2 regions of the Methylovirgula sp. genome follow, and region 2 is predicted to be linked to the other one. Evidence: predicted binding sites of a transcription regulator. Region 2 holds the regulator's gene; the other holds the start of a gene.

Region 1 (7,625 bases), 1.9 Mb from region 2:
TTCGATTTCGCGCGGCTTTTGGCGCGTTCCTGCGCCTCGGCCAAGAAGCCGAGATCGACCTTGCCGATCTTCGTGCCGTAGGGCTCGACCGCCTCAGCCGGAATGCCGATCTTCTCGGCAATCTTCAGGATAGGTTCGAGCTTGGCAGCGCGGGCGATTTCAATATCGGTGGCCATGGCGGTCCTCGGGTTCGGTCTCGCGCTGGTTGACGCCGCGCAAGTTGTTGATGGCGGAAACTTATAAGCCTTCTTGGGCGAAGCGTGGTCCTGCCGTCAACGCGCCAAAAGGTCAATGCCCAGTTTGACGCAGAGTGCGCTTCCGCGCCGCACCAACGGCGCGGGCAGTGCAGCATTTTGAGCGCGCTGACTTATGCCGCGCCGAGCGCCGTCAATATCCGCGCCCAGCTTCGCGCGCCCTTATGAAATGATGAAAGCTCGTACTTCTCGTTCGGCGAATGGATACGATCGTCTTCGAGGCCGAAGCCGATCATCAGGCTTTCCATGCCGAGGTCGCGTTTGAACGCGCCGACGATCGGGATCGAGCCGCCCGAGCCGATCAGCACCGGCTCCTTGCCCCATTCGTCGTGCAACGCCGCACGGGCACGCGTGAGCGGCGCCGAGTCGAACGGCAATTGCAGCGCCGCGGAGCCGCCATGCGCCATGAACTCGGCGTGGCAATCGGCCGGCAGATGCGCCTTGACGAAAGCGCGGAAGTTCGCGGCGATCTTCTCGGGGTCCTGGGCACCGACGAGACGGAAGGAGATTTTGGCGCTGGCCTGCGCCGGGAGCACCGTCTTGAATCCCTTGCCGGTATAACCGCCGATGATGCCGTTGATCTCGCAGGTCGGTCGCGCCCAGATCATTTCGAGCACGCTGCGGCCTTTCTCGCCCACCGGAACGGAAAGACCGACATCCTTGAGGAATTGCGCGCCGTCGAAGCCAATCTCGCGCCATTGCGCGGCGATCTCCGCCGGCAATTCGGCGACGCCATCGTAAAAGCCGGGCAGGGTGACGCGGCCATTTTCGTCGTGCAGATCGGCGATGATTTTCGTCAGCACATGGACCGGATTGACCGCCGCGCCGCCGAACAGACCGGAATGAAGGTCGCGATCCGCGCCCTTGATGACGACTTCCTGCGTCACGATTCCACGCAACATGGTGGTGATGGCCGGCGTGGCGCGATCAAGCATGCTCGTATCGCAGATCAGCGCGACGTCGGCGCGGAGTTCATCCCTATTCTCCGCGAGGAAGGCGGGCAACGAGTGCGAACCTGATTCCTCTTCACCCTCCAAGAGAATGGTTATGTCGCAAGGGAAATCGCCGGTTTCTTTCAACGCCCGACACGCCTCGACGAAGGTCATCAACTGGCCCTTGTCGTCAGAGGTGCCGCGGCCGACGATCTGGGTGCCTGTCGGCGCGTCGGCAAGGCGCGGCTCGAAGGGCGGGGTCTTCCAGAGATCGAGCGGGTCGGACGGCTGGACGTCGTAATGCCCATAGAACAGTACATGCGGCGCGTTGGCGCGCCGGGCTTTCGCCTTGGCGATGACCATTGGCCGTCCGGCGGTCGGCCGCACAGAGGCTTCAAACCCGAGGCTGTGCAATTCGTCTTTCAGCCATTCCGCCGCATTTTGGCAGTCCCCGGCGTAGGCCGGATCGGTCGAGATCGATGGGATCGAGACAAGGGCGAAAAGGCGCTGCAACGCCGCGTCCAAATTCGCATCGATTTTCGCCAGCGCGGCATCGAGCTGAGCCATGCGGCCTCCGTAAGGTGTGGGATGCCGGCTGGCTTAACCGCTTGGCGTCGGAGCGGCAAGTCCTGCCGCCCAAACAAAAGGCCGGCCCTGGGGGCAGGGCCGGCCTCTCTGCTCAAAAAGAACTTCCGATCAGAAGATGTGGCGGAAGATCCAGTAGAGCGTGGCGGAGAGCGTGATCGCGCAAGGCAGGGTCAGCACCCAAGCGAGGGCGATATTGCGCAGTGTCGCAAGTTGGAGCCCCGAGCCATTCGCCGCCATCGTGCCGGCAATGCCGGACGAGAGGACGTGGGTGGTCGAGACCGGGAGACCGAAGTTGTCGGCCGCGAAGATCGTACCCATCGCGACGATTTCGGCGGCGGCGCCCTGACCATAGTTCAGATGCTCCTTGCCGATTTTTTCGCCGACGGTAACGACGATGCGCTTCCAGCCGATCATCGTGCCGAGGCCGAGCGCCAAGGCGACGCAGATCTTCACCCAGATCGGGATGAACTTCGTCGAGAGATCGAGTTCCTTCTTATAGGCGGTCAGCGTTTTCACGTCGCTCGCTGAAAGGGAGCTCGCTTTGTCTTTGCTCAGAACGCGAATCGCTTCCGAGGTCAGGTACATGTCGTTGCGGGTGTTCGAAACCTGGTTTGCCGGCACTTTGGCAAGCGAGCCGTAGGTCTGCACCTGTTTGGCGATGTCCTGGATCAGCGCGGCGAGCGACGGATAAGTGCCCTCGTTGAGCTGATGCTGGGAGACATAGGCGGTCACCGCGGGGCGGGGATCGCCGATGATGTTGTAGCCACTCGCCTTCGAATTGACGACTTTTGACGCCGCTTCCGAGGTGGCGACAAACGTCTGGATGTGATGCGGAGGCACAGCGCGGTTAAGTGCGTAGGCTGTCGGCACCGTGCCGATCAGGATCAGCATGATAAGGCCCATGCCCTTCTGACCGTCGTTCGAACCGTGCGCGAACGAAACGCCGGTGCAGGTCAGAACCAGAAGACCGCGGATCCAGGCCGGCGGCGGCTGATCGCCCTTCGGTTCTTTGAAGAGATCCGGATTCTTGATGAGAGTCTTGAAGATCAGCAGCAGAAGCGCTGAAAGGGCAAAGCCAACCAGCGGCGACAGGAGCAGCGCATAGCCGATTTCGGTCGCCTTGCCCCAATCCACGCCCGAGGTGCCGTCACGGCCACGCATAAGTGCGTTAGCAACGCCGACGCCAATGATCGAGCCGATCAACGTGTGGGAGCTCGACGCCGGGAGGCCGAGCCACCAGGTGCCGAGGTTCCAGATGATCGCGGCGATCAACATGGCGAACACCATGGCGAAACCCGCTTCTGAGCCGACCTGGAGGATCAACTCCACTGGCAGCAACGAGACGATGCCGAAGGCAACGGCACCGGTCGAGGTCAGAACGCCAAGGAAGTTGAAGGTGCCCGACCACACCACGGCGACCTGCGCCGGCAGCGAGCGGGTATAGATGACGGTGGCGACGGCATTGGCGGTATCGTGGAAGCCGTTGACGAATTCGAACCCAAGGGCAATCACCAAAGCGACGCCAAGGAGGAGGTAAGGCAGGACACTTTTGACGACCGTCCCGGTCGCTTCGACGTCATTATGCACACTAAAAGCGGCGAACAGCAGTCCGCAGCCAATAATCGTAAGAAAAACAATCACAGCCTTCATATCGATCGGATGATCGAGTTTCGGGGCAGGACCTCGCGTCTCTTGCGGGGCGGTATCAATAGATGAAAGGGAAGTCATGGCGCGCATCCTCCAAACGGCGGCGCTAACCAAACCGAAGTGCATTGCAGTTTTGTGACAAAGTTGGGGATGCGGGCGATATGGGTCCAGTTTAATGCGATTGCGAAGCGATATCTGGATTGCCGCGTATTTGCGGCGCTGCGGCGTAGAAGGCGCACCCGCCTACTTACGCCGACGGGGCGCGGCGGAAGCCGGCACCATATTCGTAAAGATCGACAGGCTTGATGGACAGGCCGCTCTGTTTGGCCCAGCACCGCCGAGCGAAGTTGATGACGGCGTGCGCCTTTTTACCCGGCTTCATAAAGAAGAATGGCTCGATCCCGGCGCCATTGAAGCGCGGCTTAAACGCGAAATCGACTTCGATGTCGATCTTTGGATCGTCGAAGTCGAAGATCGCCTCGGCCGCAATTTTCTCGATCTCGCAGACGCGTCCTGATGCCTTTGTAGCGCCGGAGCCACGCCGCGCTTTTCTTTCCAATCTTTTAAAATCCGTTGAGAAAGCATTAACCAACCCGGGGTGACGCTTGTCCTCACGGGCTCGGCGTGATGCGGAGAATAGGGACGGACGCAGGGCCGCGTGGAGGTCAAACCATGGGCGAGCTGTTAGCTTTTAGGGCGCAAACGCGCGTTGCGCGCAGCGCAGCGCCGCGCGGCGAGGAGGCGGAAATTCTCTTCTTTACGGGTGTGCGTTACATTCGCACAGAGACTTATCACGAGGCCGCCATTCGATCCGATCGCATGGACACAAAGCGCAAAAGTGTCGCCCAGCGCGAGCAGGCGCCGCATTAATTGTCTTGCGCAATTGTTTCGGGGGCGCAGGCGACCGATTTGACTTCCGCCTCGGCCTCAGCGCGTTCGCTCGGATAGGCCGAAAGAGCGTTGATCAGGACGAAGCCCTTGGCGTCCGGGGCGACGAGGCGCAATTCCTTCAACGGCTGATCATTTTCATCGTCGTCATTATCTTCATCGTCTTGCTGCGCGGCGTCGAGTTCTGCCTGCGTCATGATGGTGACGTCGATCGTTCCGTGCAGTGAGGCACGATCGGTCATCGAATAAAAAACCTCTCCGGTTCGCGTGCGAAACGACATCGTCAGCAAACGGTTGTCGGGAAGATCGGCGTGAACATGCAGCGGCCCGTCGGAAAGGTCGTAAAGGCACACAGCTTGCGCCAAGGCCGGATCCGCGAACGGTTCAATTTCATGACCAGGCTGCGCCTGCGGCAAGAGCGTCGTCTTGCCCGGTTTCGCCAGCGTAGCGAAACGCTGATAAGCGTCATGCGCAGCGACATGCGGCATCATCAATATCGAGACGATATGAACAAGGCCTGCGACGCAGAGAACGCCGGCCAAATAAAGCAGCAAGCTGAAGAAGCGGTCACCCAGGCTCATGAGCACCTGCCACGCTGGATTTTCGGCAGTGCCGCCGCCTCGACTTTTGTCGTGCCGAAGTCAAGCAGCGTATCATAGAGACGAAGCATCAGAGCGAAGCGCCTGGTGTCGCCGACGGGCAGCCAATTGCCGGGCCGTGCCTGGCGGCTGACGTCGATAGCGAACGTCCCGTCCGCTGCACGAACGACCTCCCGCGACGTGAAGCCGAATTTTTGCGGCTGGTTGGAAATCAAAAATCCCTTTGGCGATACGATCGTCAAAGTCCAGTAACGCGTTGGTGGGACCGTGCCGCTGATTGTGTAATCGCATTCAGGCCGCAGCGGCGCATCCTCGCTATCGGTGCGCGCAATGAAGCTGAGGCCTTCGGCGCTGCCGAGCGGCAACTCGGCCGTGCGGGCAATGATCGCATGGGCATAGGGATCGATATCCATGGTTCCCGCTTTTGGCTGGCCAAGCCAGGGGCCGGCGCGGGCCGTATCGAAACCGATGCCACGATCGAGCACGCGCGCGGTGATGAGGAAGCCGAGCAATGTGCCGACAAGGACGGTGAGAATGAATTTGATGAGAGTCAACGCACCAGGCCTTCAGCACTCATTGCGGCGCAGGTCCATCCTGCCGGTTGCTCGCGACGTTATGCGCCGCCGTCTCGATGCCAGCGAGGACATCGGCGGAATGGCGTGACAGCGCTGCAGGGTGGCGCGGCGGAGGCGGCCCCGCGTCCGCGGTTGCTGCCACCGGCGGCGCTTTAACGGCGACGGGCGGGGGCGGTAATCCCGGCAGTGGTTTCAATTCGATGCCCTGATGCGCATAGGCCATGATGATGTGCCAGGTCATCGCCGGCAGCGAGCCACCAGTCATGTTGTCGGTCGGCGTGTCGTCGTCGTTTCCAAACCAGATCGTGCCGACGAAATTACCCGAATAGCCATTGAACCAGGCGTCCTTGAAGCCGTTCGTCGTGCCGGTTTTTCCGGCGATATCCACATTATCGAGCTTAGCGCGCTGCGCGGTGCCGTCCTGTACGACATTGCGCATCATCGTCACCATGTCGATGATTTTATCCTTGTCGAAGACCTGTCGCGGCGGGGGATTGTCACGCTGATAGCTGTAAACGAGATCGCCGTGGCTGTTGTAGATTTCGACCGCGGCGTGCGGGGTTATATGCTTGCCGCCGTTGGCAAAGGTGGCGTAGGCGCCGGACATTTCGATCACATTCACATCGTCGGCGCCGATCGGCAATGAGACAGTGTCGGGCAACGGCGTGCTGATCCCCATCTTGCGGGCCGTCTCGATGATTTTAGCGCGGCCGCGTTTGGCTTCCTCGTAGACATTGTTGTGACCGGGCACTGAATTCGCCGCGCCGATCGCGATCGACAGCCGCACGGCCACCGTGTTGAGTGAATGCGTCAGCGCGGTGATGAGCGGAACGTTGCCCATATATTTGTTGCCGAAGTTATGCGGGCACCAATTTCCGATACAGACCGGCGCGTCGAGAACGACCGTCGTTGGCTTGTACTTGCCCGTCAGCAGTGCGGTCAGATAGACGATTGGCTTGAACGATGAGCCCGGCTGGCGCATGGCATCGGTGGCGCGATTGAACTGACTCTCGCCATAGTCCTGGCCGCCGATGAGCGTGCGGACTGCGCCGGTCGAAGGGTCGAGAATGACCATGGCCGATTGTTTGACATGGTAGCCTGGACCGAATTCGCGAAGCTGGTTGGCAATCGTCATGTCCGCGTATTGCTGCAGATTTGAATCGAGCGCTGTCCGCACGGTCAGCACGCGATTGTTGCCGAGCTTGCCTGCGGCCGAGAGCTGATGCACTTCGCTATAGGCCCAATCGAGGTACCAGTCCGGCGAATAGGTTTGGCCGCGTGCGACCGGCGTCGCAGGATTTCGCACCGCGGCATAGATTTGACCTTCGGTCAGATAGCCGGCGTCGACGAGATTATTCAGCACCTCATTGGCACGGGCGCGGGCGGCAGGCAGATTGACGTGCGGCGCATATTTGGTCGGCGCTTTAAAGAGACCCGCGAGCATGGCGGCCTCGGCAAGGCTGACATCGCGGACCGACTTGCCGAAATAGAATTGCGACGCGGCTTGAATTCCAAATGTGCCGCCGCCCATATAGACGCGGTCGAGATAGAGCTGGAGGATTTCACGCTTGGTCAGATGGCCTTCGAGCCAGAGCGCGAGATAGGCTTCCTTGACCTTGCGGGTCAGCGTCCGCTCATTGGATAGAAAGATGTTTTTGGCGAGCTGCTGCGTGAGCGAGGAGCCGCCCTGGACCACGCCGTTGGCCTTCGCATCGACCATCAGCGCGCGGAAAACGCCAACGAAATCGATGCCGATATGTTCGAAGAAGCGCCGGTCTTCGGTGGCGATCACTGCGTCGATCAAATATTTCGGCATCTGCTCGATCGGCACGGAATCATCGTGTTTGATCCCGCGCCGGCCAACGATCTGGCCATAGCTGTCGAGAAAGGTGACGGCGAGGTCTTCCTTTTTCAGCCAATCGGCGCCGGCGGTATCCTCGAAGGCCGGGATGGCGAAGAAAAGGGCGATTAGCCCGATCACGACGGCGATGTTCGAGCCTTCGCAGAAGAGTTCGACGAGCAACCGCCGCCAGCCGGACACATGCAGCCGGTCCATGAAGGCGATGAGCGAGGCATAGGCACTGCGCGAGCGCTCCCCCGACTCGAACATGGAAGAGTCGAAAAAGGCGTCGATTTCGAGTA
Region 2 (7,625 bases):
CATCGCCTACCAGCCGGTGCAGGATCGCCGCCGGCGCCTGCAATCGGCCTGATCAGCGTCGCAAGGCCAATCGGTCGGACTACGTCCGGCCGGCGGCAAACTCCCGCGAAGCAATCCGTGGAGCTTTACCACGTATATTGCAGTGTTCCGGTTCCGCCATAGGTTTGCGAATTACCAGCGAATTCGCCATCGAATTTGGCGAGCACCGACCAATGCGGCGCGAGGAACAATTCGGCGCCAGCGGAGACCAGCGCCGAATTATGCGGAATCGGCGCGCCATTGACGATGAAGCTCGTGCCCGGCAGCGATTCAAACGCCGTGCTGAGCGATGGATTGCTGACGAAATCATGCGCCCAGGCGAGTTTTCCACGCAGCGCTAGGGGCATATTGTCGAGCGACGTGACCTCCTCGAAGCGTGAGCCGATCTCGGTGCGCACATCGCTGGCGCTCATCGCATTGTAGGAGAGACCGAAGCCGCCGCCGGTGATGTCGTTTTCACTGTAGCCCGGCGTGACGAATTCCTGCGCCTGAACCGCGGCATAGGGCGTCACGCCGATGGGCAGATTGCTGAGGTGATAACCGCCCTCGAGCCGGCCGCCGTAGCTCTGGCCGCCGAAATTCGCCTGCAATTGATCGCCCAGCGCGGTGCGGTCGGTGTCGAACCAATTGTTGGTGAAGCCGAAGTCGGCGGCACCATAGAGCGGACCCGCATGGGTGATCGCATAGACGCCCGCCTGCAGCGCCGTGCTGCGGCCGCTGCCACTGACACTAGCGAGGTTCCAGTTGGTGCCGCCGCCAGCGAGCGCAAAGCCGAAGAGCGTCTCGGGCGAGACATGATAATCCATGCCGCCAGCAAAGCCGAACGTATTGGCATTGAGCCGGTTTGAGCCCGTCGCGGCATTGCCGTCGGTGTTGCTGACCCCGCCGTAAGCCGCGCCCCAGGCGCTCCAGCGCGGCGTGTAGATCGGCGCAGGTGGGGGCCCCTTGAGGATTGGGAGTGTCTGACCGTCGGCATAAGCGAGCATGCCCGATTCACGGCCTTGCGTGCCTGCGGCCGAAGCGCTGAAACCTTCGCCGCCGCCGCCGGCGCGCCCGTCAACAAAGGGATCGAGCATCACGTTCAGGAACTGGCCTTCCAGCTGAAACGCCGCATGTTCCGCGCCCGTATTGCCTTCGCCATCGATCTGCGAGAGAGCGGCGCCCGGCAGGGCGCCGAACTTCGTCGGAATGCCGCCGTTGGTGTTGAAGGAATTGACCAGCGCAGTGGCGACATTCTGCTGATTGCGGTTGAGCGCGGTGTAAGTCGGCGCGCTAGGCGGGACATAGTTCAGCACGAGATTGAGATAGGCATCGTTGGCATCATAGCTCAGCGAGTCGGTAAAGTTCGCTGGGAGATCGACGTTGGTCACGCCGGAGAAGGTCGTGCCGTTGAGGCCGCCCGCCGAGGTCAGGATCGTATAGGTCTTGGAGATATAGCTGCCCGAGGCGAAGTTTGCCTGCACCGTGCCGCCGAGCGCGGCCGTGCCGCTGACGTTGGCGAGGCTCGATGTCGTCGGATTGAGATAGATCTGATAGGTCGAGCCCGACGCCAGCGTCAAATTGCCGTTGATCGTCTCCGACGACCCCGGCGTGCCATCGCCCGGCGCAAAAATGCCGCCGGAATTAACCGTCGTCGCGCCGACCGAACCCGTGCCTGTCAGTGTCCCGCCAGAATTGATCGTCGGATCGAAGACCGAGCCCGTCACATCCAGCGTGCCACCATTGTTGACGGTCACATCGCTGCTGGTAATCGAACCCGTCACCTCCAGCGTTCCGCCGTTCACCGTCGTTGCGCCGCTATAGGTATTGGCACCGGTCAGCGTCAGCGTCCCCGGCCCATCCTGCACAATAGCGCCTAGTCCGCTGATTGTGTTGGCAAGAGTTACCGCAGAGCTCTGCACGAACGTGACGTTCGTGCTGGTCGTATCGAGCGCGATGCCGCCGTTCAGATGCCATGCGCCGGAGAGTGAAATTTCGTTGGCGCCGCCGGTGAATTCGATCGCGTCGGCCTGCGTCCCCGAGCCGCCATCGGCGAATCCGCCGGAGATTGTACCTGAATTGGTGACGGTCAGCCCGCTGCCGTCAATGCCGGCACCGCCAGCACCAGCGCTGTCAGTCCCAGCCCCGCCGTTACCGCCCTCAATCGTCCCCGAATTGATAATTGTGAGACCATTGAGCCCAGCGCCGCCAGCGTTGTCACCACCACCAATGGCGCCGCCTCTGAAGCCATTACCGCCGCTGCCAATACCTGCACCGCCACCACTACCGTCTTCGCCAATGTCGGTGCCGCCATCGCCGCCGGCGATGATACCGGAATTGATGATCGTGGAACTGGTAATCGTAAAGCCGGCGGCACCGCCGCTGTTACCGCCGGCGCCTGCACCGCCGCCACCGCCAATACCCGCGCCACCGCCGCCGCCGGCGAAGGTGGCCGCACCGCCCTGGATGGTGCCCGTATTCGTCAGTACATCAATCGTCCCGCTCCCAGGAGAGCCGGCATTGTCGCCGCCGCCGCCGCCGCCGACACCGGCGCCGCCGCCACCCTGGCCCAACCCTTGACCACCCGTCCCATTGCCGCCGTTGGCGCCGCCATGAGCGCCGCTGCCACCACTGCCGCCGCCGAAGCCACCACCACCACCGCCGCCGCCGTCGGTGGCGACGGTAGCACCATCGCCGCCAGTCACCTGCGCGAAGCTTTGCGCCGGCATAGCCACTGTGAACGTTCCGGCAAACACCAGAATCAGCGTGGCGGCGAAAACGGCTTTGGTCACAAGAGATCCCCGAACAATAATGCGCTGCGCGGCCGGTGTCCGATCACGGCGTGGAAATATATTTTAAGCCGCACGGGCCAGCGTAGCTTTTGACGTGAGCGGCACAATACGAGCTGGGTTCACAACGCCGTTATTAATGAGAACGCGGACGCTTTTCGGAATTCTGTTACACGGCGAACACACTCACGTATAAAGAATCCACGTGCTTCTGCGCATGGTCGAGGAGCAACAATGAATGCGGACCCATCGATCGCAGCAAAAGGCCGCCGCCAGCGTGCCCGTATCGCTGGCCGCCGCGCGGAAACCTGGGCCGCGCTCTATTTGCAGAAGGGTCCCGGTTCGAAATCCGCAGCGCGTAACACGGAAACCACGGTGGCCGTTAAGCTGCGATGATCTATGCAAGGCGGGGGTGGCCGAGCGTCGGCCACAGTATCGACCTGCAATCCTATTCGGTCTTGCCGAACGTCTCGTCGAAGGAATAGCCGGCGCCGCGGATCGTGCGGATCGGATCGCGCTCGCCGACCAGCGACAACGCCTTGCGCAGCCGGCCGACATGAACGTCGACGGTGCGCTCGTCGATCTCGGCCGAAAAACCCCAGATCGAATCCAGTAATTGCGCGCGCGAGAAGACGCGGCCGGGTTTGGCCATCAGATATTCGAGCAGGCGGAATTCGGTCGGTCCAAGATGGACGTTCCGATCGCCGCGGCTGACGCGCCAATTTTCCCGATCGAGCGCAAGATCGCCTGCAATAAGCAGCGCTGCGACACGATCCGGACGGGCGCGGCGCAGTAAGGCGCGTACGCGCGCCATCAGCTCGGGAACCGAGAATGGCTTGACGATATAATCGTCCGCGCCGATCGAGAGACCGCGCACCCGCTCGCTCTCGTCGCCGCGCGCTGTCAGCATGATGACTGGAAGGCTGCGCGTTGCATCGCGTGCCCGCATGCGCCGGCAGATTTCGAGCCCTGAGACGCCAGGCAGCATCCAATCGAGGATGACGAGATCGGGCGGCGACTCGACCAGCCGCAACTCCGCTTCGTCACCGCGCTCGACACGCTCGACGATGAAGCCCTCGGCTTCGAGATTATAGCTCAACAACAGGCTGAGCGCGGCCTCATCCTCCACGACAAGAATACGCGGCGGCGCGACGGCGGCGGAATTGACCCGGGGCGGCGCGGTTCGCACGTCTTGCTGCGAGCGCGCATCCGGAACTGAGACGATCTGATCGTTCATCTAGGACTCACTTCGGCATGGGCAGATAATCGGCCGCGGGCGAGGGGCCTTTCGGCCGATCCATCGGCAGACTTTCTCCGGTGACCAAATAGACAACTGTTTCCGCGATATTGGTGGAATGGTCGCCAATCCGCTCGATGTTCTTGGAGCAGAAGAGGAGATGCGCGCAGAACGAGATATTGCGCGGGTCTTCCATCATGAACGTCAGCAGGTCGCGGAAAACCGAATCTTCTAGCGCATCAAGTTCTACATCGTGCGTCCAGACCATGCGCGCGCGTTCAACATCGCGCAGTGCATAAGCATCGAGCGCGTCCTTCAACAGCATCGCGGCCGCCTCATGCATCGACTTCAGGCCGACTATGGCGCGGGGGAGCCGCGTCTCACCAGACAGCTTCAACGCCCGCTTCGCGATATTCTTGGCCAGATCGCCGACGCGTTCGAGATCGCCGGAAATACGGATCGCCGCGACGATCTCGCGCAAATCCGCCGCCAGCGGCTGGCGCTTGGCAATCGTCAGGATCGCCTGCTCTTCCACGTCGCGTTGCAGCACGTCGAGCCGCAAATCCATTGAGATCGTCACGCGCGCAAGATCGGAATCAAGCGTCGCGAGCGCATCCATCGCATTGCTCAGCATTTGCTCGGCGATGCCGCCCATTTCCGCGATCTTGCGGCCAAGGGCTTCGAGCTCGTCGTCGTAGGCTCTGACGGTATGATCGGTCATGGCAATAGGGTCCTGAAACCGGAAACCTCAGCCGAAGCGGCCGGTGACGTAATTCTGCGTCCGCTGGTTTTCGGGCGCGGTGAAGATTTGATGCGTCAGTCCAAACTCGACGAGCTCGCCGAGATACATGAAGGCCGTGTGTTCGGAGACGCGAACCGCCTGCTGCATGTTATGCGTGACGATGGCGATCGTGTACTTATCTTTCAGTTCGTCAATCAACTCTTCCACTTTCGCGGTGGAAATCGGATCGAGCGCCGAGCAGGGCTCGTCGAAAAGGATAACTTCCGGGTGGATGGCGACGGTGCGGGCGATGCACAGGCGCTGCTGCTGACCGCCGGAGAGCGACAGGCCGCTGGCGTTGAGCTTGTCCTTGACCTCTTCCCAAAGCGCGGCGCCGCGCAACGCCGTTTCCACCCGTCCTTCGAGATCGGCGCGTGACACGCGCTCGTAAAGCTTAACGCCGAAAGCGATATTGTCGAAGATCGACATCGGGAAGGGCGTCGGCTTCTGGAATACCATGCCGACACGCGAGCGCAGCAAGTTCAGATCCTGCGATGGCGAGAGAATATTCGTGCCGTCGAGTAAAACCTCGCCCTCGGCCCGCTGGCCAGGATAAAGATCGTACATGCGGTTCAACACGCGCAGCAAGGTTGACTTGCCGCAGCCGGACGGCCCGATGAGCGCCGTGACCTTATTGCTGTAGAGCGGGAGATTGACGTTCTTCACCGCATGGTGCGCGCCATAATAGAATTGCAGATTCTTCACGTCGATCTTCGTCGGAAGAGCCTTTTTCACCGGCGTGGTCGCTGCCACTACGGAAGGGCCTGCGGTCGTCATCGTGTACGTCCTTGCGAACTGAGAGTCCGCGCCAGGATCGACAATCCGAGCACGGTAAGCGTGATGAGGAGCGCGCCTGTCCAGGCGAGGCTCTGCCAGCCTTTGTAGGGGCTCATCGCGAATTGGAAGATGATCGATGGCAGGCTCGCCATCGGCGCATTGAGGTCGGTCGAGAAGAATTGGTTATTCAGCGCCGTAAAAAGCAATGGTGCCGTCTCGCCGCTGACGCGGGCGATCGCGAGGAGAACGCCGGTGATCAGTCCCGCCTGCGCAGCCTTGTAAGCGATCCGTTGCACGACGGTTGAGCGCGGCAGACCCAGTGCGCTCGCCGCCTCGCGCAGAGAGCCCGGGACGAGAAGTAGCATGTTCTCGGTGGTGCGCACGACGATCGGGATCACGATGACAGCGAGCGCCACCGCGCCGGCAATGCCGGAGAAATGTCCCATGCGCGTCACCATCACCTGGTAGACGAACAGGCCGACAACGATCGACGGTGCGCTGAGCAGGATGTCGTTGATGAACCGCACGACCGAGGCGAGCTTCGAATTGCGCCCGTATTCGGCCATGTAGGTGCCGGCGAGGATGCCGAGCGGCGTACCGATCAGGACACCAAGGATGGTGATGATCAGGCTACCGACGATCGCATTGAGAAGACCGCCTTCGCTATCTGGCGCCGGGGTGCTTTGCGTAAATACTTTAAGCGAAAGGCCGGAGAAGCCGTTCCAGAAAAGCGTAATAAGAATGAGCACCAGAAACGTCAGGCCGAAAACGACCGAGGCGTAGCAGAGGCCGAGCCAGATGGCGTTGGCGCGCTTGCGGTTTTCGTAAAGTGCCATGATTACCGCCCCGCCTGCCTCTCGAGCCGCATCAGCATCAGCCGCGAGATCGAGAGGACCACGAATGTGATGACGAAAAGGATGAGCCCCAACTCGATCAGCGACGACGTATAAAGTTCGTCAACGGCTTCGGTGAACTCATTGGCGATCGCGGCGGAAATCGTTGTGCCGGGCGCCATCAGCGACGTTGGGATCACGTCGGCATTGCCGATGACGAATGTGACCGCCATGGTTTCGCCGAGTGCCCGGCCAAGGCCAAGCATGACGCCGCCCAGCACGCCGACCCGCGTATAGGGGATGACGATGTTGCTGATCACCTCCCAAGTGGTGAATCCATTGCCATAGCCGGCTTCCTTAAGGAGCGGCGGGACCGTGTCGAACACGTCGCGCGACACGGCGGAGACGAAGGGAATGACCATGATCGCGAGAATGAGGCCGGCCGTCAGCAGGCCGATGCCGTAGGGCGGCCCGGCGAACAGGATATTGAACACCGGCACTTTGGCGAACAAACCGATCAGCAAGGGCTGAACATGTTGCTGCAGGAAAGGCGCGAGAACAAACAGGCCCCAGAGCCCGTAGATGATCGAAGGAATGCCGGCGAGAAGCTCAATCGCCGTACCAATCGGACGGCGCAAGGCATGCGGGCAAAGTTCGGTAAGGAAGATCGCAACGCCGAGGCCGATCGGCACGGCAATGACCATCGCGATGATGGATGTGATCACCGTGCCGTAGACCGCCGCCGGGGCACCATACTGGCCGGTGGCAGGGTTCCAGACATTGGTGAAGAGAAAGCGGAAGCCGAACGCTTTAAAGGCGGGAATCGAGCCGTTGATCAGCGTCGCGATGACGCCGCCGAGGAGCAGCAGGACGATGACAGCGGCGCTGAGCGTCAGCCACCGAAACGCGGTGTCGCGAAACTTGAACCCGGTCAATACGCGGGCGCGGGCGGCAGCTTCGTCAATCACGCGGCCACTCTTCACTGCTATATCCGCCAAACGTCGCCTCCGCACTTAGCGCAAGAAATTCGTTCGCGATGCGCTTCGCTTATTTTCAAGCCGCACAATCTACGCCGGATGTCGGCGCCTGCGTCATGCGTGAGACTTGCCGCGGCGATCTGTGCCCGCGGCGGTCCTTTACCGTGAGACGCGGCGGTGACGCCGCGCCTCAAACTTCCTAAGCGAAGCCGC

The links. The regulator PhoB, encoded in region 2, activates phosphate uptake and scavenging genes when phosphate is short. The targets are predictions, from matches to a motif close to TGTCATNNANCTGTCAT.
Region 1: the regulator PhoB is predicted to act here: its motif matches at 3,546-3,562, upstream of WDN02_RS15780 (inorganic phosphate transporter).

The regions. Positions count from the first base shown of each region.
Region 1 is NZ_JBBCGP010000001.1:3,231,558-3,239,182, reverse strand. It holds gene WDN02_RS15790 (formate--tetrahydrofolate ligase) at 1-176, opposite strand, end outside; gene WDN02_RS15785 (M20/M25/M40 family metallo-hydrolase) at 368-1,753, opposite strand; gene WDN02_RS15780 (inorganic phosphate transporter) at 1,883-3,424, opposite strand; gene WDN02_RS15775 (DUF1491 family protein) at 3,597-3,938, shown strand; gene WDN02_RS15770 (hypothetical protein) at 4,094-4,291, shown strand; gene WDN02_RS15765 (hypothetical protein) at 4,288-4,890, opposite strand; gene WDN02_RS15760 (DUF1214 domain-containing protein) at 4,887-5,462, opposite strand; gene WDN02_RS15755 (PBP1A family penicillin-binding protein) at 5,482-7,625, opposite strand, start outside.
Region 2 is NZ_JBBCGP010000001.1:1,342,443-1,350,067, reverse strand. It holds gene WDN02_RS06635 (GcrA family cell cycle regulator) at 1-52, shown strand, start outside; gene WDN02_RS06630 (autotransporter domain-containing protein) at 126-2,810, opposite strand; gene WDN02_RS06625 (hypothetical protein) at 3,042-3,203, shown strand; gene phoB (phosphate regulon transcriptional regulator PhoB) at 3,256-4,044, opposite strand; gene phoU (phosphate signaling complex protein PhoU) at 4,052-4,765, opposite strand; gene pstB (phosphate ABC transporter ATP-binding protein PstB) at 4,793-5,602, opposite strand; gene pstA (phosphate ABC transporter permease PstA) at 5,599-6,438, opposite strand; gene pstC (phosphate ABC transporter permease subunit PstC) at 6,441-7,433, opposite strand.